Regions from separate parts of the Streptomyces sp. NPDC001401 genome, predicted to be linked through region 1. Evidence: riboswitches for the same ligand, from Rfam matches in the RefSeq annotation. Region 1 holds a riboswitch; each other region holds the start of a gene.
The links. A riboswitch is a leader RNA that binds a small molecule or an ion and turns the genes downstream of it on or off. The one in region 1 is predicted to bind cyclic di-AMP.
Positions count from the first base shown of each region.

Region 2: another riboswitch for cyclic di-AMP. It lies ahead of ACFY10_RS12670 (peptidoglycan DD-metalloendopeptidase family protein); the one in region 1 lies ahead of ACFY10_RS38530 (transglycosylase SLT domain-containing protein).
Region 3: another riboswitch for cyclic di-AMP. It lies ahead of ACFY10_RS18070 (NlpC/P60 family protein); the one in region 1 lies ahead of ACFY10_RS38530 (transglycosylase SLT domain-containing protein).
Region 4: another riboswitch for cyclic di-AMP. It lies ahead of ACFY10_RS36105 (NlpC/P60 family protein); the one in region 1 lies ahead of ACFY10_RS38530 (transglycosylase SLT domain-containing protein).

Region 1 covers NZ_JBIAWI010000015.1:179,405-184,676, forward strand. The annotation lists gene ACFY10_RS38520 (FAD-dependent oxidoreductase) at 1-536, shown strand, start outside; gene ACFY10_RS38525 (HAD family hydrolase) at 671-1,591, shown strand; gene ACFY10_RS38530 (transglycosylase SLT domain-containing protein) at 1,588-2,070, opposite strand; cyclic di-AMP (ydaO/yuaA leader) riboswitch at 2,075-2,241, opposite strand; gene ACFY10_RS38535 (CocE/NonD family hydrolase) at 2,523-4,565, opposite strand; gene ACFY10_RS38540 (MFS transporter) at 4,600-5,272, opposite strand, start outside.
Region 2 covers NZ_JBIAWI010000003.1:144,918-150,189, forward strand. The annotation lists gene ACFY10_RS12665 (GDSL-type esterase/lipase family protein) at 1-567, opposite strand, end outside; gene ACFY10_RS12670 (peptidoglycan DD-metalloendopeptidase family protein) at 778-1,692, opposite strand; cyclic di-AMP (ydaO/yuaA leader) riboswitch at 1,697-1,855, opposite strand; gene ACFY10_RS12675 (alpha-galactosidase) at 2,180-4,249, opposite strand; gene ACFY10_RS12680 (tyrosine-protein phosphatase) at 4,420-5,217, shown strand; gene ACFY10_RS12685 (DUF6126 family protein) at 5,251-5,272, opposite strand, start outside.
Region 3 covers NZ_JBIAWI010000004.1:611,235-616,506, reverse strand. The annotation lists gene ACFY10_RS18075 (tellurite resistance/C4-dicarboxylate transporter family protein) at 1-250, opposite strand, end outside; gene ACFY10_RS18070 (NlpC/P60 family protein) at 488-1,651, opposite strand; cyclic di-AMP (ydaO/yuaA leader) riboswitch at 1,660-1,830, opposite strand; gene ACFY10_RS18065 (ScyD/ScyE family protein) at 2,092-3,171, shown strand; gene pcrA (DNA helicase PcrA) at 3,295-5,272, shown strand, end outside.
Region 4 covers NZ_JBIAWI010000013.1:219,964-225,235, reverse strand. The annotation lists gene ACFY10_RS36120 (hypothetical protein) at 1-102, opposite strand, end outside; gene ACFY10_RS36115 (LysR family transcriptional regulator substrate-binding protein) at 171-956, opposite strand; gene ACFY10_RS36110 (DUF5997 family protein) at 1,015-1,392, shown strand; cyclic di-AMP (ydaO/yuaA leader) riboswitch at 1,726-1,900, shown strand; gene ACFY10_RS36105 (NlpC/P60 family protein) at 1,909-3,390, shown strand; gene ACFY10_RS36100 (hypothetical protein) at 3,394-3,612, opposite strand; gene ACFY10_RS36095 (hypothetical protein) at 3,617-3,802, shown strand; gene ACFY10_RS36090 (SDR family NAD(P)-dependent oxidoreductase) at 4,023-4,769, shown strand; gene ACFY10_RS36085 (LuxR C-terminal-related transcriptional regulator) at 5,024-5,272, shown strand, end outside.

The DNA of each region.
Region 1 (5,272 bases):
GGAAGCAGCCGAAGCTGCGCCCCGAGTCGCCCTTCGGCCGCGCCTGGTCCCTGTGGGCCCTCAGCTACTACCCGCACCCCTACCGCTACCTGCCGGCCGAGGCCCGCCACTACCTGGTCCGCCGCGTCCTCGGCCCGCTCGGCGCGTGGTGGCTGCGCGACCGTTTCGAGGGGAAGGTGCAGGTCAGCGAGGTCGACCGGATAGTGCGGGCGGACGCGGCCGACGGCAGCCCGAAGCTGACGGTCCGCACGCTCGCGGGCCGTACCCAGGACCTGTCCGCGGACCACGTCATCGCGGCCACCGGATACCGGGTGGACATCGCGGCGATGGACTTCCTCGGCCACGAACTGCGTACGCGTCTGGCGGTGAGCCGCGGCACACCCAAACTGGGCGCGGGATACGTCTCGTCGGTCCCCGGCCTGTACTTCACGGGCCTGCCGGCCGCGGCGTCGTACGGCCCGGTGATGCGCTTCGTGTGCGGCACGGAGTTCGCCTCTCCGAGGCTGGCCGAACACCTGGCGGCAGCGCACGGGTAGGCCGAGCCGGCGGGCCCCTGCCTGGTGATGAAGAGCCCACAAGGATAAGGGAGTTGAGCAAGGGGCGGTGGTGCACTCCGCCGTCGTCCGGTTCGCGATGAGTCGGTGGGGCGTCGTGTCCGTATTCTCTGATCATGGCTGCACCCACCGCATATGCGCTCATCGCCACCGACCTGGACGGCACGCTGCTCCGAGGCGACGACACGCTCTCCGACCGCTCCCTCGCCGCGCTCGCGCGGGCGGCCGGGGCCGGCGCCCGGCACCTGGTCGTCACGGGCCGGCCGGCCCCCAGGGTGCGGCCGCTCCTCGACCAACTGGGCAGCAGGGGGCTCGCGGTGTGCGGACAGGGCGCGCAGGTGTACGACGTCGGCGCGGACCGTCTGCTGTGGTCCGTCACGCTGGACCGGGAGCTGGCCGAGACCGCCCTCGGCAAGATCGAGGCCGAGGTGGGTCAGGTGTACGCGGCTGTCGACCAGGACGGCGTGGAGGGGCTCACGCTCATCGAACCGGGCTACCTCATGCCGCATCCGACGCTGCCGGCCGTACGGGTCGACCGGCGCGACGACCTGTGGTGCGAACCGATCAGCAAGGTGCTGCTGCGCCATCCCGACCTGTCCGACGACGAGTTGGCGGCGACGGCGCGCTCGGTGGTCGGTTCGCTGGCCACCGTCACCATGTCGGGTCCGGGGACCGTCGAACTCCAGCCATGCGGCATCACCAAGGCGACGGGCCTCGCACTGGCCGCCGCACATCTGGGACTTGGTCCGGAGCGGACGATCGCGTTCGGCGACATGCCCAACGACATCCCCATGTTCGACTGGGCCGCCCACGGCGTCGCCATGGCCAACGCCCACCCCGAACTCAAGGCGGTGGCTGACGAGATCACCCTGTCGAACGAGGACGACGGCATCGCCGTCGTCCTCGAGAGACTGTTCCTCGGCCTCGAGGACCTGGAGGACCTCGAGGACATCGAGGGGCTCAAGGGCCTCAAGGGCCTTGAGGAGCTCAGGGAACTGGAAGAGCTCGAGGAACTGGGGGAGTTCGAGGAGCTCTAGTAGGCGCCGTACACGTTGTCGATCGACCCGTACCGCGCGGCGGCGTACTTGCAGGCGGCCGTGATGTTCGCGACGGGGTCGTAGGGGTTGAGCTGCGTGCCGGGCACGTGGTACGCGAGGAACGTCGGGTCGATGACCTGCAGCAGCCCCTTTGACGGGGTGCCGGCGGCCGCGTTCGAGTCCCAGTTGTTGATGGCGGCCGGGTCGCCCGAGGACTCCCGCATGATGTTGCGGTAAATGCCGTTGTACGTCCCGGGGATTCCGTTTTGCGACATGACCTGGAGGGCGGCCCGGATCCAGCCGTCGAGGTTGTCGGTGTAGCCCATCGACTTCGCGGTGACCAGGGTCGGGGTGGCCGCGGACGCGCTGGTCGCCCCGATGAGCGGGAGGGCGAGAACGGCGGCGCCCGTACCGGCGACGGCGAGCTTGCGGGCGAGGCGGGCGTTTCTGGGGCGACGGTGCTGACCTGTTGCAGGCATGGCGGATTCCTCTCCGGCGCCTGCGAGGTGAGCTGTCGGGTTCGGGCGGGGAGATGCCCGGCCGCGCAGCCGTACGGCAACGCGGCTTCACCCCTAGTCGGTCCGGGCGATGCCCGGTCCGGCGACTTACCTGGTTCCCCCGCTCCTGCCGTGCGAGTGCGTTCGTCGATGGGTCGTGCCGGGGCGGCGGCAGGATTCGGCGTCCGCCCGACAGGCCGGGAACGTATGCGAGAGCACATGCCCGGAACAAGTGCCGGGTTCACTGATCATGCCTATTGACCTTGGTCTGAGGCTTATGGGGCACTTGATCCTTTGCGGTTGCCAAGCCTCAACTGGCGTGCGGGGGAAGGGGAAGCGGCAGGCGTCGGGCCGTCGCCGGCCGACCCTGCCGTGTGAGTCAAGTCACCGACATCCGCAAGAGTGGCAAATAGGGCAATGGTCCCAACTGGTGGTCAACCAGCCGACCGTGGAATTCGCTTCACCCAGGTCCGATGGAAGACCGCCTCTCCACCTTCGGTGCAGATCACCTCATTGGAGGCGAAAAAGGACTCCTCGTCGCAGGTGATTTCCGAGCGGGCGCGGATCGTCGTGTCCCAGGCCAGATCGGGGCGGTGCAGACGGATCGACCAGTCCGAGCGGGTGCGGGCCGACAGGGGGTCGGTCTCCTGGATCGTGTACGTCTCCAGCGCGTCCTCGGTGAACTCCAGACCGTCGGGATACACGCGCGTGCCGCCGTAGCGCGGGTCGACCTCCAGGCGCCACTCGCCCTTGGTCACGTCACGCACCACCAGGCGCTCGGGGCGCGGTTCGTCGAGCGTGATCGGACTCCATCCATCAGCGGCCAGGCCGCGGGCCACGTTCATCGGATCGGACTGCTCCGGCTCCTCGAAGGTGATCGCTCTCTCGTCCAACACGCGTGCGCGTACCGGGAGTTCCAGGAAGCTGCCCGCCGGGTCGATGGTGAAGCCCGCCGCCGAGTCGGGCTGCGGCCAGATCCACGGCCAGTACGCGGAGGAGACGGCAAGGCGGATGCGGTGGCCGGGCGGGAAGGCGTGACCGATGCCGTTCAGCTCGAACTCGACGTCCTCGGTGGCGCCCGGCGTCCATGGGACCGCCTGGTGGCGGCCGTGGCGGGCCGACAGGTTCAGTGCTCCTCGGGTGACCAGGGTTGATGAGCCGTCCAGTGCTATGTCACATACCCTCGCGACGACCTGCCCGCTCGGCGCCCCGCACGTCACCCGCAACCGCACCCGGGGCCGCCCCAGCACCCATGTCTCCTCGCCCACCTCGAACTCGAAGCAGGCTGACCTGGCGTTCTCCTCCCGCTGGTCCGGCGGCAGGTCGGCATCGTTCCCGAACGGGAGGAACCGGCCGGCGTCCACGCCCGTGTGCTGCGGGGAGCGGATGAGCACGGGGGCAGTGGAATGTGACATAGCACTGTCCGCCAAGGCATACGAAACCCCCGTCACCCCGGGCGACGGCCAGGCCGACTCCCCCACCCACCGCCCCGGCAGCGTCTCGTACACCGTGGCCGGCGGATGCGAGTCGCTGATGTACGACCGCAGCAGCGGCTCCCGCATCACCCCGGAGTCGATCCCCTTGAGCCAGTGGTCCCACCAGCGCAGGGTCTCCTGGAGGAACCCGATCGCCGGGCCGGGTGGCAGGCCGCGGTCCGGGTACTGGTGCGACCAGGGGCCGATCAGGCCGCGTACCCGGTCGGCGGGCAGGTGCTCGACGAGCCGGAGCACCGTGTCGCGGTACGGGTCGTGCCAGCCGCCCACGGCGAGGACGGCGGCGTCGATCGCGCCGTAGTCCTCGCAGACGCTGCCCTGCCGCCAGTAGTCGTCCCGCGTCTGGTGTGCGAGCCAGGTGTGGACGAAGGGGTCGACGGCCTCCAGCCGCTCCAGCCACATGTCCCGCCAGGCCTTGCCGACGTACAGCGGGTCCGGCGGCCGGCAGACGAAGGCGAGCATTGTTGCCGCCCAGGCGTGCATGTCCACCGCGAGGACGGAACCTCCCATGTAGTGCACGTCGTTGTCATAGCGGTCGTCCGTAGAGCACACGGTGACGATCGCCTTGAGCGGCTCGGGCGCGAGGGCCGCGATCTGGAGGGAGTTGAAGCCGCCCCAGGAGATGCCGAACATGCCCACCTTGCCGTCGCACCAGGGCTGCTCCGCAAGCCAGTTGACCACCGCGACCCCGTCTGCGAGCTCGGTCGCCGAGTACTCGTCCGTCGGCAGGCCCTCGCTGTTGCCGTGCCCGCGGATGTCGACCCGGACGGAGGCGTAGCCGTGGCCCGCGTACCAGGGATGGCGTTGGTGGTCGCGGGGCGCGGTCCAGTCGGTCAGGCGGTACGGCAGGTATTCGAGGAGCGCCGGTACGGGCTCGTCCGTCAGTGGGCGCCATACGCGCGCGTAGAGCACGATCCCGTCCGGGAGCGGGATCCAGAGGTCCTCGTGAGTCGTCTCGTAGGGGAAGGACGTTCGGATGTGCAGGCTCATCGCGGTGACCCCAGTGGCTGGGTGGGCTTCAGTGGACCGGGTGCATCGTGCGGCGCAGCCAGGGCGCGGCCTCCGTCACGGCCAGGCCCGCGGCCACCGCGATCGCGCCGTTGACGCCGAAGTAGGCGGGCTTGGAGACGTCGTCGTAGAGCTTCACCGTCTGGGCCTGGATGCCGCCCGCGAGGGCGAAGGAGAGGTACCAGAGGGACATGGTCTGGCTGGAGAAGGCGGCGGGCGCCAGCTTGGTCGTGGCCGACATGCCGGAGGTCTCCAGGAGGATGTCGCCGAGGCCGAGCAGGAGATACGAGCCCACGATCCACCAGGCGGACATCAGTTGATCGTCGCCCGGGTGGCCGGATGTGGGCAGGACCAGCAGCAGGAAGGACAGGCCGCCGAGCACGACGCCGATGGCGATCAGACGGATCACGCGGCGCGACGGGGGTCCCCCCGCGCGAGCGCATTCGAGCGTCGGGGAGTCCGGCGCGAGGGCGAATTCAGCCGTGTGCCTGCGTCCGGCCAGGTGACGTCGGCCCGCGACGTACTGGACCAGGCCGAAGGTCATGCCGATCGCGGCGGCCGAGAAACCCCAGTGCCAGCCCTTGTGGTCGTCGAGCCGGCCGGTGACCAGCGGACCGGCGAAGGCGCCGATGTTGATCGCCATGCAGTAGAGCGCGAAATCGGCGTCCCGGCGGTCGTCGTCG
Region 2 (5,272 bases), on a different contig from region 1:
GTCGCACAGGGCCATGACGCCTTGAGTGATGGAGTCGCCGTAGAACACCAACTGGGCCGAATGACGGACCCGTTGACCCAGGAACTCCCCTCGAATGCCCCTGACGGCCACGCCCGTCTCCAGCGGCGGCGTCCACCGGTTGACCCGCGAGAAGACGTCCTTGACCGACAACTCGGCGGTGTGCGGACCGCGCCCCGCCGCCGTGATCCCGACGTCGTCGCGGTCGACGGCGAACAGCCGCTTCGGTCCGCCGTCGACCGACACATACACCTGGGCGGGCACGGTCACCGAGGAGACGTCGAACAGGACGTGCACCACGGGGCCAATGAAGCGGAAGCGCAGCCGGGAGCCGGAGTTCACGGTGGTGGCGGCCTCGTCGGTGATGCCCCAGTGCCCCTCGTAGGCGATCCGCCTGTCGTCGGGGCCTACGACGTTCGGCTCTTCGGAGGCGAAGACGGGCTGCCGGGCCTCGCCGAACAGCGCGCCCACGGCCAGCAGCAGAGTCAGCGCCGAGGTCAGGAAGCTACGTCCGCGTCTCACGACGGTGCGTCGGTCGACGCCGGGCACGGGGACCTCCGTAGGCCTTGTCGGACGACGGCGGAGAAAGCGCTTGCATCGCTACGGAGATCACTGTGTCCCAATTCCCCCTCAGTGTCGACACCCCTTCGCCGTCGACACTCCTACGGCGCACGAGTGCACCCGGACACACCGAAGGCCGGACCCGGGGATGGAGGTCCGGCCTTCGGCAGCATGTCAGGCAGGTGGTCGTGGGGGATGTCAGACGACGCCGACGCCCTTCGAGCGGAGGTAGGCGACCGGGTCCACGTCGGAGCCGTAGTCCGGCGTGGTGCGGATCTCGAAGTGCAGGTGCGGGCCGGTCACATTGCCGGTCGCGCCGGAGAGGCCGATCTGCTGGCCCTCGGTCACGGTCTGGCCCGCCGAGACGGAGAGCTGGGACATGTGGCCGTACTGCGCGTAGTAGCCGTCGGCCAGCCTGATGACGACCTGGTTGCCGTACGCGCCGCCCCAGCCGGCGGAGACGACCGTGCCGGCACCGACGGCCTTGAGGGCGGTGCCGGTCGGGACGACGAAGTCGACGCCCGTGTGGTACCCGCTGGACCACATGCTGCCGGCCACGTGGTAGCCGGTGCCGATGGTGGCACCGGTCACCGGGAGCGTGAAGCCGGTGGAGGTGGACTCGGCGGTCCGGGTGGCGGTCGTTTTGTTCGAGGACGAGGACGTCTTCGAGGCGGACGAAGAAGAGGAAGAAGAATGCGACGACTTGGTGGTGCCCGTCGCGGCCTTCCGGCCGATCGTCAGCTTCAGGCCCGGGTGGATCAGCGACGGGTCGTCGCCGACGGCCCGCCGGTTGTCCGAGTAGAGCTTGTGCCAGCCGCCGGAGACATGCTGCTCGTCGGCGATCTTCGAGAGATAGTCGCCGGTCCGCACCGAATAGGTCCGCACACCCGCATTACTGGCGGCGCTCTTCTTCTGGGCCGCCTTCTCGGCGACCGGAAGGGACTGGACGGCCTTTTCCGAAACCGACTGGGAAGCGGACTGAGTTGTGGCGGCATGGGCGCCGGTGGCCCCCATGAGCGGGAGAGCGAGCGCGGCGGAACCGGTTCCGGCGACGGCGATGGAGCGGGTGAAGCGCTGGGGCTTCGGGCGGCGGTGCTTACCCTTCGCGGGCATGACGAATTCCTCTCCGGCGCCTACGAGGTGAGCTGTCGGGTGCGGGCTGGAGATGCCCGGCCGCGCATGCGACGCGGCTTTACCCCTAGCCGTTCCGGAGACCGGAACAGGCGGTTGTACCTGTGGGTCCCCCGCTCCTGCCGTTCACGGGTGAGTTCTGCGGGCACCGGGCGGCGGCAGGATTGGGCGTCCGTCCGGATTGGTGGCGAACGTAAGCGACCAAGACGCAAAGGAACAAGTGACGGTTCCCCGTGAATGCGTTTCTGTTGATCCCTTGAGAGAAAACCCGGTGACCGTGCGTGAATTCCAGGGTGCCTCGCTCACCCAAACGCCCTTGTAAAGCACCCGAATTACGTGAACATGACGCGCCACGCACGGTCACGGATATGACGCTCCTCACGCGCCCTGCCTCAGGAACCCCTATTCCTGAGCGAGTTGGAACGAAGAGGGCTGAAGAATGACCAAAGCACCAATCCAGACAGAAGGCTCAGATGCGCCGTAGCCGGAAAACTGCCGCGTCGAGGTCGCCATGCAACCCGGTGCGCAGTCCGTGATACAGCAATACAGCACCACTGCGAACTTCGCCCGTTTCGAGGCATTCATACGAGCCTGTCGGGTCGAGGCCTCGCAGCCGCAGCGCCGGTACGGGTTCGCCGTGGCTCTGCGCCTGGAGCCAGGCGAGGACGACCGCCTCGTCCCCGCGCACGTACTGCACCGCGCTCAGCCCGCCGCGCGGAGGCCGCAGCCGGTAGAGGTCCCCGCGCTGCACGAGCGGCCGGATCTCCTTGTAGAGCCCCACCCACTCCCCGGCCTCGGCGAGCTCCTCCTCGGTCCACCGGGTGAGGTCCCCGCCGACCCCGAGCACTCCGGCCATGGCGCTCACGAACCGGAAGCGCAGCGAGCTGACCCGCCCGTTGAGCTGGGTGTTCGGACTGTCGGTGACCCAGGCTGCCATCGCGCGCGCGGGATGGATCTGGCTGAAGCCGTGCTGGATGGCGAGCCGGTCGAGCGGGTCGGTGTTGTCGGAGGTCCACACCTGGTCCGTGCGGCTCATGATCCCGAGGTCGATCCGGCCGCCGCCGCCCGAGCAGGATTCGAAGGCGACGCCCGGGTGGGCTGCCCGCAGCCGGTCCAACAGGGAGTAGAGGGCGCGGACATGATCGACCCAGAGGCGCTGCGGGTAGGGCTCGCCGGGCCAGCCCGCGTCGGTGAAGCAGCGGTTGAAGTCCCACTTCACATAGTCGATCGGGGCACTGGAGAGGAGAGCGTCGAGCTGCTCCCAGAGGTACTCCTGGACATCCTCCCGGGCCAGGTTCAGTACGAGCTGGTTACGGAATTCCGTCCGCTTTCGTCCCGGTTGGAACTGCACCCAGTCCGGGTGGGCGCGGTAGAGGTCGCTGTCGGGGTTGACCATCTCGGGCTCGACCCAGATGCCGAATTGCATGCCGAGGGCGTGCACATAGTCCGCGAGAGGCTTGAGGCCGCTCGGGAAGCGGTCCCGGTTGACCGTCCAGTCGCCGAGTCCGGCGCGGTCGCTGGTGCGCTTGCCGAACCAGCCGTCGTCGACCACGAACAGCTCGACGCCGATCGCCGCGGCCCGCCGTGCAAGGGTTCCCTGCTGCTCCTCGGAGATGTCGAACTCCGTGGCCTCCCAGGAGTTGAACAGCACCGGCCGGTCCCGGTCCGCGTCCGGGATGACGTACGCGCGCTGGTAGGCGTGCCAGGCGCGGCTCGCTCCGCCGAAGCCGCCGTCGCTCCACAGACCGGCGAAGACGGGGGTCGTGTACGACTCCCCAGCCTCCAGACGCAGCAGCCCGGAGTCGTCGTAACCGACGCCGCCGGTGATCTGCACGCGCGCGTCCGGGAGTTGCGCCACCGCGATCCGCCAGGAACCCGACCAGCCCAGAGCGCAGCCGTAGACCTCGCCGCGCTCCTCGGTGGCGTCGGTGTCGAGGGCGACCCAGGGCAAGTGCTGGTGTCCGGTGTGGCCGCGGCGGCTGCCGATGATCTTCTCACCGTAGGTGAGAAGCGAGGAGGTAAGCCGGGACTCGGCGGCCCAGCGGCCGTGCAGCTGGGACAGCCGCCACTCCTCGCGCTCGGGCAGCGTCCAGGCGGCGGAGTCGGCCCGCAGCAGCTCCAGGGCGGGCCCCTCGTTGTCGAGGGTCACCCAGCGTTCTACGACGTCGTGCCGCATCCGGTAGTGCAGCGTGATCGCGAGCCCGCCGTCCCGGAAGCCGAGGCGGAGGTGGTCGCCCTCCGCCTCGTACTTCTCGAAGCGCCACTCGGTGCCGCGCCGCTCCTCGGTGCGCACGGACAGGGCGGGCCGTACAAAGCGAGGGCCGCCCTCGACCGGGTACTCCTCGTGTCCGTCGAGCGGGGACTCGAAGGGCCGGTAGTCGGGCAGCGGGCGGACGGCGAGGGCCTCGGCGTCGGCGAGGGCAATCCGGGGGCCCCAGTGCAGGTGCAGCAGCTCGTCGTCCTCGGTGAGGTGGACGGCGTAACTGCTGGCCGGCCCCGAGAGGAGCCACGTACGGCCATTGTCGGCAATCTCGAGCATCGAGCCCCCACACATTCGAACAGGTGCGACCAATCGCCAACATCATCATGGGACGTGAGGCCTGGTCGCAACGCCTGTGGACAACTCATTGCCTCAGGAATCCATGTCGTATCGTCGGGAGAGCGCCCGTCGACGAGCCGCGCCGGACGGGCGGACCGTGAGGAGCCCCCGTGACGCAGCAGATCCCGTCGACCGAACCCGAGCTGGCCGGAGTCCGCAACTTCCGTGACGTGGGTGGGCTTCCGACCGTGGACGGACGGCGGGTGCGGTTCGGGGTGCTGTTCCGCAGCGGCCACCTCGCGCACGCGACCGAGGAGGACGCCGAGTTCCTGTCCTCCCTGGGGCTGCACACGATCTTCGACTTCCGCAACGCGGCGGACCAGAAGCTGGAGGGTCCGGACGTCGAACTGCCGGGCGTGCGCAATGTGAACCTGCCGCTTTCGGACCCGGCGGACGGCGCCGGGTTCTGGAAGATGGTCCGGGACGGCGAGATCGACCAGCTGCGCGAGATCCTCGGCGACGGCAAGGCGGCGAACCGCATGATCGTCTCCTACCGCACGATCATCAAGGAGCGCACCGCCGAGCACGCGCACGTGCTGCGCTCGCTCGCCGACGACAGTGTGCCCGCCCTGATGCACTGCGCGGCAGGCAAGGACCGCGCGGGCCTGTCCATAGCGGTGACACTGCTCGCGCTGGGTGTCGAGCGCGAGGCGATCGTCGCGGACTACCTGGAGTCGAACGCCAAGCACCGCCGCTACAAGGTGCACCGCAGCAGCAGCTCCGCCGCGGCCTACTCCCCCGAGGTGATGGAGCTGCTCAGCCCCCTGTTCGAGGCGCGCGCCGAGTATCTGGCGGCGGCCTTCGAGACGATCGAGGAGACGTGGGGCGACGTCGACACCTACCTGGAGCAGGGTGTGGCGCTCACCCCGGAGCTCCGCGAGCTGCTGCGCGAGCGGCTGCTCGACTGAGCCGGGACCGTCTGTCCCGACGAGTCGGGCCGGCTATTTCGCCCCGATCTCGAAC
Region 3 (5,272 bases), on a different contig from region 1:
CGACGGCGGTCAGCGCGCCCGGCGTCCCCGCCTCCGCCCGCCACCTCTCCCGATCCCGCATCAGACGGACGCCGAAGTCCGCCGCCAGCCCCGCCCAGGCTGCACAGGCCAGGACCAGGAAGACCCGCGACAGAACCTCGTACCCCGTCAGATGCAGCCCGACCGACAGAATGCCGGTCGCCATCACGGCGGACCCGGCCGCCGGCGAACGCTGCGCCCACCAGGCGCGGAGTGAGGTCGGTCCGGACATGGGGCCGATGCTAAGGAGCGCGGCGCGGGTTGAGGGCGGGCCACGCGCGCGGGTACGGCGAAATACGCGCGGGCGCGGGGCAGGAACGGGCGCGCCGGACAGGAGCTGCACGCCGGCGACTCAGGGAAGGCGCCCTCCGCGGAACTCCCGGAAAACGGCCCGCACGCGCGCGTGCATCACAAACTGCCTCCACGCGCGCGTGCACCGCTCCCCGGTGTCGCAGGGCTCACCGGTGCCTCAGGCGGGCCGCACCACACTGTGGATGATCGATTCGCCGCCGTAGTAGACCGACTCCTCGCGGACGTAGGCGCCGGGCTTCGGGGCGTGGATCATCATGCCGTTGCCGATGTAGATGCCGACGTGGCTGATGTCGTCGTAGAAGAAGATCAGGTCGCCGGGCTGGGCGTCGGTGAGGGAGACCGTGGTGCCGGCGTTCACCTGGTCGTAGGTGGTGCGCGGGAGGGAGACGCCCGCGGCCTTCCAGGCGGCCTGGGTGAGGCCGGAGCAGTCGTAGGAGTCGGGGCCGGTGGCGCCCCAGACGTACGGCTTGCCGATCTGCGCGCGGGCGAAGGCGAGCGCCTTCTCGGCCTTGGTGGCGTACGAGGAATCGCTGGTGGAAGTGGATCCCGAGTCCGTGGAGGAGCTGCCGCTCTGATCCTGCTGGGCAGCGGCCTCCGCCTTGGCCTTCTCCTCCGCCGCCTGCTGCTTCGCGAGCTCCGCGGCCTTCTGGGCGGCCTCTTCTTCCTTCTTCTTCTGGATCGCCGCGAGCCGCGCCTTCTCCTCGGCGGTCAGCTTCGACAGCAGTTCGCGCGCGTCGGAGAGCTTCTTCTGCACCGTGGACTTGGCGGTCTGCAGACTGCTCTGCGTCTCGGTGAGCGTCTGGAGGCTCTTGGAGGCCTCCTGACGCTTCTTCATCGTCGCGGACTGCTCGGTGAAGTAGTCGTCGACCGCGCTCTTCTGGCGGGAGGTCAGCCGCCCCATCAGCTGCGTCTGGTCGAAGTAGTCCTGCGGGGAGTCGGCGAGCAGGAAGGTCGCCGTGTCGGGTGCGGCGGCGCCGGTCCGGTATTGGGCCGCGGCGAACGAACCGAGCTGCTCCCGCTCTTCGTTGAGCTTCTGAGTGCGCTTGGCGACGTCGTCGAGGAGGGTGTCGACGCTCTTGCGCTGCTGCGTGGTCTTCTCTTTGGCCGCGTTGTACTTCTCGGTGGCCGACTCCGCCTGGCGGTAGAGGTCGTCGACCTTCTTCTCGACTTCTTCGAGGCTGGGCTTCCCGTCAGCGGCGGGGGCGGCATTGGCCGACTGGGACAGCAGGGCCACCGAGGTGAGGGCGGCCGTGGCGAGGGCGGGGGTGCGTATGCCTGCTACGCGCGTACCCGCGGGGCGCGACTTGCGGTGCGACGCCAAGGGAGGCGACTCCTTCCATGCTCCGCCTACCGAGTTAGCTGTCGGGTTCGGGCGGGTGGTTCGGAAGGGTTGCCCTACGGTCCGTTCCCGAAAGGGAGTCGGACCGATTCACCCCAAGGTCGGTGTGGGTCCCCGGCTCCGGATGCGCGGCGGCGCGCCGGACTCGGCGGAGGCCGCGCGGCCCGGCGACGTTCGCCGGTGGGGGTCGTGCGGCCTGCCCGGAACGGTAGCCAACTCGTGTGGCCTCTGTGAAGGTTGATGTTCGATATGCCCGATACATTTTCGTGACCTTTGGTCAGGACGTCGCAGGTGGTCGTCAATCCGGAGGGATCTGCACCGACTTGTGCGTATTTTTGCCGGAGTGATGACGTCCGACCGCTTCCGGACGCTAACTTCCAGCCAGTCGCGGTCAGGTGCCGCGGCAGGTGAGGGGGTACGCCATGAGAAAGCGCACAGCACTCGTCATGGGCACATCGGCCGCCCTGGCCGCCACCGCGGGCATCGCGCCCGCGAGCGCCACCGGCGGACACTCCGGCGGCAGGCCGGTGATCCGCGTGATCGCGACCGGCCTGGACAACCCGCGCCAGCTCTCGTACGACAACGGGCACCTGTACGTCGCCGAGGCCGGCCGCGGTGGCAAGAAGTGCCTGGGGCAGGGACCGGAGGGCCCGACGTGCATAGGTCTCTCGTCGGCAGTCACCAAGATCTTCTGGGACGGGGGTGCCTGGAAGCACTACCGCGTGGTCGACGGCCTGCCCTCGGCGGGAGCGCCCGACGGCGGCTTCTCGGTCGGCGTGGACGGCGTCTCGGCCCTGAACGGCTGCGTCTGGGGCGTGGAGACCTGGGCCCCGCCGGAGGCCGGCGTGCCCACCACCCCGCCCTGGAACAAGCTCGGCAAGCTCCTGTCCATCGAGCGGGGCAAGGCGAGGATCGCCGCCGACATCTCCGCCGTAGAACTGAAGTACAACCCGCACAAGGCGTCCGTCGACTCCAACCCGTACGCCGTCCTCGCCCTCCCCGACGGCCGCAAGATCGTCGCCGACGCGGCCGGGAACGACCTGATCGAGGTCTCCCCGAACGGCAAGGCCCGCCCGTTCACGGTCTTCAAGGACCATGACAAGCACGAGGCCGTCCCCACATCCCTGGCCCTCGGCCCCGACGGCAACCTCTACGTCGGCGAGCTGAACGGCGAGCCCAAGAAGCCCACCGCGCGCGTGTGGAAGGTCGACCCCTGGAGCGGGAAGATCCTCGGCTGGAAGTCCGGCTTCGGCTCGATCACGGGCATCGCCTTCAACGACGACGGAGATCTGTACGTCAGCCAGCTCTTCGCCGGCGTCGTGACGAAGGTCTCGGGCGGCACACGTACGAACGTGAAGGTGCCGTTCCCGGCGGGCATTGCCGTCGACCCCTGGGACGGCAAGGTCTACGTCTCGGCCTGGTCGATCGCGGACCGTGACGGCACGGTCCTGGAGGGCAGGAAGACGCCCGGCGGCCAGGTCTGGAAGATCCTCGGCTTCTGAGCTGCGGGAGGCCGGAGGGCCGGGTTCCGGGAGGCCGGTTCCCGGCCCTCCGGGTCGCTGAATCCGGCGATGTTCTCAGGGCGGCGGCGGGCTGTCAGTGGGGCGCCCTAGACTCGGAGAGCGATGAGCAGCCTCTTTGACGACAGCTTCCTGGCGAACCTCCAGGCCCCCCGCGGGCACGAGGAGGAACCTCCGCCGCCGCCCGAGGACGATCATGGACCGGAGCCGGTTCCGGACGATCTGTTCGGCGGGAAGTTCGACGTGCCACCGGACCGGGACGCCTACTACCGCGACGGCGCCCCCCGCCCGGCGATCGACCCGGCCGCGCTCCTGGACGGGCTGAACGAGAACCAGCGCGCGGCCGTCGTCCACTCCGGCACCCCCCTGCTCATCGTGGCCGGCGCCGGTTCCGGCAAGACCCGCGTGCTCACCCACCGCATCGCCTACCTCCTGGGCGAGCGGAATGTGCATCCGGGCCAGGTCCTCGCGATCACCTTCACCAACAAGGCCGCGGGCGAGATGAAGGAGCGCGTCGAGCAGCTCGTCGGCCCGCGCGCGAACGCGATGTGGGTGATGACCTTCCACAGTGCGTGCGTGCGCATCCTGCGCCGGGAGAGCAAGAAGCTCGGCTTCACCTCGTCGTTCTCGATCTACGACGCCGCCGACAGCAAGCGCCTGATGGCCCTGGTCTGCCGCGACCTGGACCTCGACCCCAAGCGCTACCCGCCGAAGTCCTTCAGTGCCAAGATCTCGAACCTGAAGAACGAGCTGATCGACGAGGAGGACTTCGCCGCCCAGGCCGCCGACGGCTTCGAGAAGACCCTCGCCCAGGCCTACGCCATGTACCAGTCGCGGCTGCGCGAGGCGAACGCCCTCGACTTCGACGACCTGATCATGACGACGGTCAACCTGCTGCGCGCCTTCCCGGACGTCGCCGAGCACTACCGCCGTCGCTTCCGCCACGTGCTCGTGGACGAGTACCAGGACACCAACCACGCCCAGTACGCGCTTGTACGCGAACTCGTCGGCACCGGCGCGCACGCCGAGGACGTACCGCCCAACGAGTACGACCTGCAGCCCGCCGAACTGTGCGTCGTGGGTGACGCCGACCAGTCGATCTACGCCTTCCGCGGCGCGACGATCCGCAACATCCTCCAGTTCGAAGAGGACTACCCGGACGCGACGACGATCCTCCTGGAGCAGAACTACCGCTCCACGCAGACCATTCTGAGTGCGGCGAACGCGGTCATCGAGCGCAATGAGTCCCGCCGCCCCAAGAACCTGTGGACGAACGCGGGCGCGGGCGCGCGCATCACCGGCTACGTCGCGGACACGGAGCACGACGAGGCGCAGTTCGTCGCAGACGAGATAGACCGCCTCACGGACTCCGCCGAGGCGAAGGCCGGAGACGTCGCCGTCTTCTACCGCACCAACGCCCAGTCCCGTGTCTTCGAAGAGGTCTTCATCCGCGTCGGCCTGCCCTACAAGGTCGTCGGCGGCGTCCGCTTCTACGAGCGCAAGGAGGTCCGGGACGTCCTGGCCTACCTGCGGGTGCTGGCCAACCCCGAGGACTCGGTGCCGCTGCGCCGCATCCTGAACGTCCCCAAGCGCGGCATCGGCGATCGCGCGGAGGCGATGATCGACGCCCTCGCCCAGCGCGAGAAGATCAGCTTCCCGCAGGCGCTGCGCCGCGTCGACGAGGCGTACGGCATGGCCGCGCGGTCGACCAACGCCGTCAAGCGGTTCAACACGCTGATGGAGGACCTCCGCACGATCGTCGAGTCGGGCGTCGGCCCGGCGACCGTCCTGGAGGCGATCCTCGAACGCACCGGCTATCTCGCCGAGTTGCAGGCCTCCACCGACCCCCAGGACGAGACCCGCATCGAGAACCTCCAGGAACTCGCCGCCGTGGCCCTGGAGTTCGAGCAGGAATCCGGTGAGGGCGAGGCGACCGGCGGGCTCTCCGACTTCCTGGAGCGCGTCGCGTTGGTCGCCGACTCCGACCAGATCCCGGATGAGGACGAGGACGGTTCCGGAGTCATCACCCTGATGACCCTGCACACCGCCAAGGGCCTCGAGTTCCCGGTCGTCTTCCTCACCG
Region 4 (5,272 bases), on a different contig from region 1:
GCGCTGCTGCCCGTGCCCCTGGCCGGCCCGATCGCCCCACAGTCCGCGGGCACGCAGCCGGTCCGCGGCCCCACCTGCGGACCGCTCCCCCTTGCGAAGCAAACTCCCCCGCCTCCCGTCCATCGCCCCACCGGATGGATCGGAATGGGGCGAGGGCGCCCCGACCGAGGCTATGCCCGGCGGCGGGGCTTCCTGCGCTTGGCGCCCTTGGAGACGTCGGAACCGGCCCGCGGGTTGCGCCCCGTCGACTTCCCTGCCGTCTTCCCGGTCGCCTTCCCCGCCGCGGGCTTGCGCCGGGCGCCGGCCGTGTCGCCGGTCCCGCCCTTCGGCTCCGGCGTCGGCGCCTTGCGGCCCCGGGAGCTGTTGACCGTGCGGCCGCGGACGATTCCGATGAAGTCCTCGACCAGGTCCGTGGTCGCATCCTCGGGCCACGCCAGGGCGACGCTCGACTCGGGGCCGTCCACCAGCGGCCGGTACGTGAGGTCCTTGCGGTGGTACAGACGGGCCAGCGACTGGGGGACGACCAGGAGGCCGACACCCGCCGCGACGAGTTCCACGGCGTCCTCGGTGGTGGCGGGGCGCTCGAAGGCGGGCTCGCCCGGCGGCCGGTCCCAGTCGAAGACGTCGTCGAGGGGGTGGAAGAGGACCTCCTCCGAGAGGTCCTCGACGGTCACCTCGTCCGCCGCCGTGATCACGTGGTCCTTGGGGACGACGACGACCGTCGTCTCGGCGTAGAGAGGGATCGCGCTGAAGAACGTACGGTCGACCGGCAGCCGTACGAGTCCCGCGTCGGCGTCACCGGCGCGCAACACGTCGGATGCTTCGGCGGCCGGTACGGCGAGGAGGTTCAGCGGGATGTCGGGCAGGCGCTCGTTCCAGATCCGCACCCACTTGGCGGGCGTCACCCCCGGGACGTACGCAAGCCGGAACGTTGGGGATGCTTCCGAGCCTGTCACCGGGCCAGGTTACCGGCCGTGGTCGGAGGTCTCGAACACGGTCGATACCCTGGACGGCATGAAGTCGCACCAGAGCACCCAGACGATGAAGCCCGCGACCGCGGCGAAGAAGCTGGGTGTGTACCTCGAGGCCACCCCCGCCGAATTCCGGGAGGGTGTCGTCTCGCGAGCCGAGCTCGACGCCTTCCAGGCCGATCCGCCTCAGTGGCTGCGTGAGCTGCGGGCCAAGGGGCCGCACCCCCGTCCGGTGGTCGCGGAGAAGCTGGGCGTCTCCATCTCGGGTCTCGCGCGCGGCGGGATCACGGAGCCGCTGACCACCGAGCAGATCGAGGCCCTGAAGCAGGAGCAGCCCGAGTGGCTGCAGAAGGAGCGGGCCACACAGGCCGAGGTCCGCAAGGAGGCGGCGCGGATCAAGAAGCGGGACGCTGAGCGCTGAGCGCTCCGCGGGCTGCGCCGCTGTGCGGCTCCGCAGCGGGGCCGGGATATGTCGCCTTTCGTCTGCGGCGCCGTCGTGGCCGGCCGCGCCCGCGCGGCGGAGCCGCAGATCGATGCAGCCCCGCGCCCCTTTGGGGCGCTGACGCCGTCCGCCCGCGACAGTCGGTTGCCGTTCGGATCCGTTGCGTGCGCGACGCACGGATCTGACGGTGCATCACGACGAAGGTCACAAAAGCGTATCGGACATTCCGGCCTTCAACCTTCACACGAGCCGCACAAGTTGGCTAGCGTGGCATCAGGCCGCACGAGTTCCTCCGGCGAACCCCGCCGGGACGCGTGGCCTCCGCCGAGTCCGGTGCGCCCCTGTGGCAGCCGGAGCCGGGGACCCAACCGAACGATGGGGTGAATCGGCCCAACTGCCCGACAGGGCAGGGGCCGTAGGGCATGCCTTCCGGAACCGACCGCCCGAACCCGACAGCTAACTCGGTAGGCGGAGTACGGAAGGAGTACGGCTCCCATGGCGCCGGATCGACCATCGCGCACCGGAGGCCTCGGCCTGCCCGGTATGCGCAATTCCGCTCTTGCGACGGCGGCCCTCACCTCGGTGGCGCTGCTGTCGCAGACCGCCGACGCGGTGCCCCTGACGGGGGATGAGGGCCCCAGCCGCGAAGACGTCCGGCAGCGCGTGAGCAGCCTCTACGACCAGGCCGAGAGCGACACCGGCCAGTACAACCTGACCCGCACTCAGGGGTCGGGCCAGCGTGGGCGCGGCACCCCGGCGGGCGGGGGCAGGCGCTCTGATCCCGACCTCGACAACGTCACCAGGCAGTGGTTCGACGCGGCGCGGGCGTCGCTGGGCCCGACGGTCCCGGCGGTACTGCCGTCCGACCGCACGCCGAGCCGCCCGGCCGAGACCCGGCGCGCGCGTCCGGCGGAGCGTGCGGAGGGTCGTGCGGGCCGTGAGCTGGAGGCGGCCGGGCGGCCCGTGCCCGAGCTGCCCGCGGCAGGCGTCCGCCGTCCCGTCGCCGAGCTGACCGCCGGCCACGCGACCGCGCTGCCCGCCGTGCCGGCACCCCGTCAGGAGGCCGTCGCCGCCCTGCCGGCGGCCCCCGAGTCGAAGCAGACCTCGCTGCGGAAGTCCAAGCAGGAGAGCCAACGCAGGATCGCGGCCGCCAGCGAGCTGCTGTACCGGTACACGGCCCAGCAGACCTCCGTCCCGCGCCCGGCCGTCGAGCCTCGACCGGCCGGGAACACCTGGCAGGCGGCCGCACAGCAGAGCTCACCGCTCGCGGCGATCGAGGCCCAGTCTCCGCAGCCCGCCTGGGCCACCACGGCCCAGCAGGCCGTCGTGCAGCCGCTCCAGGGCGGCTGGCAGGACCCCGTGGCACAGGAGCAGGCCCGTCGTGCGGCCGACGAGGCCTGGCGGCTGCAGCAGCCGTCGGTCCTCGACACCGGCGTACCCGCGGCCGAGCAGTGGCGCCCGCAGGAGCAGACGGTTCTCGACACCGGCTTGTCCATGGCCCAGGAGTGGCGCTCGCAGCCGTCGGTGCTCGACACGGGCATACCTGCGGCCCAGGACTGGCGCTCGCAGGAGCTGACCGTCCTCGACACGGGTGTCCCGACCCCGCAGACGCCCACCGGCACCAAGGCCGACCGGGCCGTCGCCTTCGCGCAGGCGCAGATCGGCAGGCCGTGCCTGTGGGGTGCGGTCGGACCGGAGTCGTACGACAATGCCGGTCTCACCCAGGCCGCCTGGAAGGCCGCGGGGGTCGCCCTGCCGCGGTCCACGGCCGAGCAGGCGAGCATCGGCACGGTGATCCCGCTCGCCGAGAGCCGCCCAGGAGACCTGATCTTCTTCCACGACAACTTCAGCCACGTCGGCCTCTACACCGGCAACGGCATGATGATCCACGCGCCCGGCCCGGGCTCGGTGATCCGCGAGGAGTCGATCCACAACGCCGGGGAGGCGGCGATCCGCATCGCGGTCCGGCCTGCGTGAGGTTCAGGAACGTCGGTCCAGCCGTGACACCAGCAGCTCGGTGAACTGCGAGGCCGCCCACGGGAGTCGGCGGCCGAGCATCGTCTGGATCTGCGCCTCGTGCTGCCGGAAGACCGGGTGCTCGACCCGGACGTAGGCGACCGAACTCGTACTGCGGGGCGAGCGCGTCGCAGACCAGGGCGGGGCGGACCGTGAGTCCCTCCAACTGGGCGCGGTCTTCACGGACGTGCTCGGCCTGCCCGCACTATGGCTGCCGCGCTCCTACCCCGGCTGTCTGCAGCACGCCCCCGACGAGCACCTGCTCGCGCCGATCGCCCGCGAGGGCCTGGTCCTCGCGACGGCGCTGTTCCACGCCCTGGGCAATCCGACCCCACAACTCCCGCTCCCTGTCGCGCCCTTGAAGGGAGCCTGATGACCGTTGAACAGTCCCACCGACAACACCCGCCGGGCCTGGCTGCCATGACCATGTCGCCGCGGCCATCCCCTCCCTCGGCCACTCCTGCGACACGCACTACCCGTGGAACTCGGCCGACGACCACGGCGCCCTCGACCGGCTGCATGCGGCGGATCCAGCCGGACTACGAGCTGAGGCTGCCGCGGTGGTGAACAATGTCGACGTGAGCGATCAGTACATGCAGCGGCTGGCCGGAAAAATCGTGGTCGTCACCGGGGCGGCCCGCGGACAGGGGGCCGCCGAGGCCGAGGCGGCAGCCCGGGCCGGGGCCCGGGTGATCGCCACCGACGTACGGCCGGAGGGCGACTGCCGGCCGCTCGACGTCAGCAGCGAGAGCGACTGGGCGAAGCTGGCCGCGGAGCTGAAGGAGTCGTACGGCGAGATCCACGGGCTGGTCAACAACGCGGGCATCATCCGGCGCGAGCGGCTCGGCGCGGTGCGCCCCGAGGACTTCGCGCAGGTCCAGGCGGTGAACACGACCGGACCGCTGCTCGGCATCCAGCACCTCGCCCCGCTGATGCCGCCCGGCTCGTCGATCGTCAACGTGGGCTCGTCCGCCGCGCTCACCGGCTACTATCCGGTGGCGTACACGGCCAGCAAGTGGGCCCTGCGGGGGGTGTCGAAGATCGCCGCCATGGAGCTGGGGCCGCGGGGCATCCGCGTGAACACCGTCCACCCCGGCTATATCGAGACCGAGATGACGGCCGCCGCCACTCCCGCCTTCCGCGAGTCGACCATCCGCGAGACCCCGCTCGGCCGCAGCGGAAGCGTCGACGACATCGCACCGCTGGTGGTCTTCCTGCTGTCCGACGAGTCGTCGTTCATCACCGGGGCGGAGATTCCGGTGGACGGGGGCCTTACCGCGCACGGTGGCGTCAAGTCGATCTCGGATGCGATGCGTACGGATCCGCCCGCGTCGGTGTGAGCCGTGCGGGCCCGCCGGTCCCCCGCGCCGGCGGCCCCGCACGGCGTGGGGATCCCGGCGTCCTCCCCAGGCGCCGGGGCTCCCCCCGCTGCGGCCGCTGTATGGCCGATGTGCTGGAGTACATCCGAGAACGTCGCTGTTGCTCGCATGCAGTCTGGAGCAGCGGAAGGCGTCGCCGGTATGGGTACAACTGCGTACGCGGCGAGCGAGCGGAGAAGAACGTGGCACACGTGCTGGGCGGGGCCCACGAGCGCATGCTGTCGGTGGCCGTGGCCGCCCTCCACGAACGCGATCCGGAGCGGCTGTGGCCGCTGGTGGCGAGCGCCCTGCCGAGCCTGTGCGGCGGCGAGACCCTGATCTACAAGCTCGACGACTGGAACGAGGCCGAGGGCACGGTCGGCATGCCGCCCGAGGTCACCGTCGAGTTCGACGGGCTCGGGGAGGAGGACCTGGGCCTCCTGCGCGCGGGTTTTCCGTTCGCGCACCACTACGCGGCCGGGCCC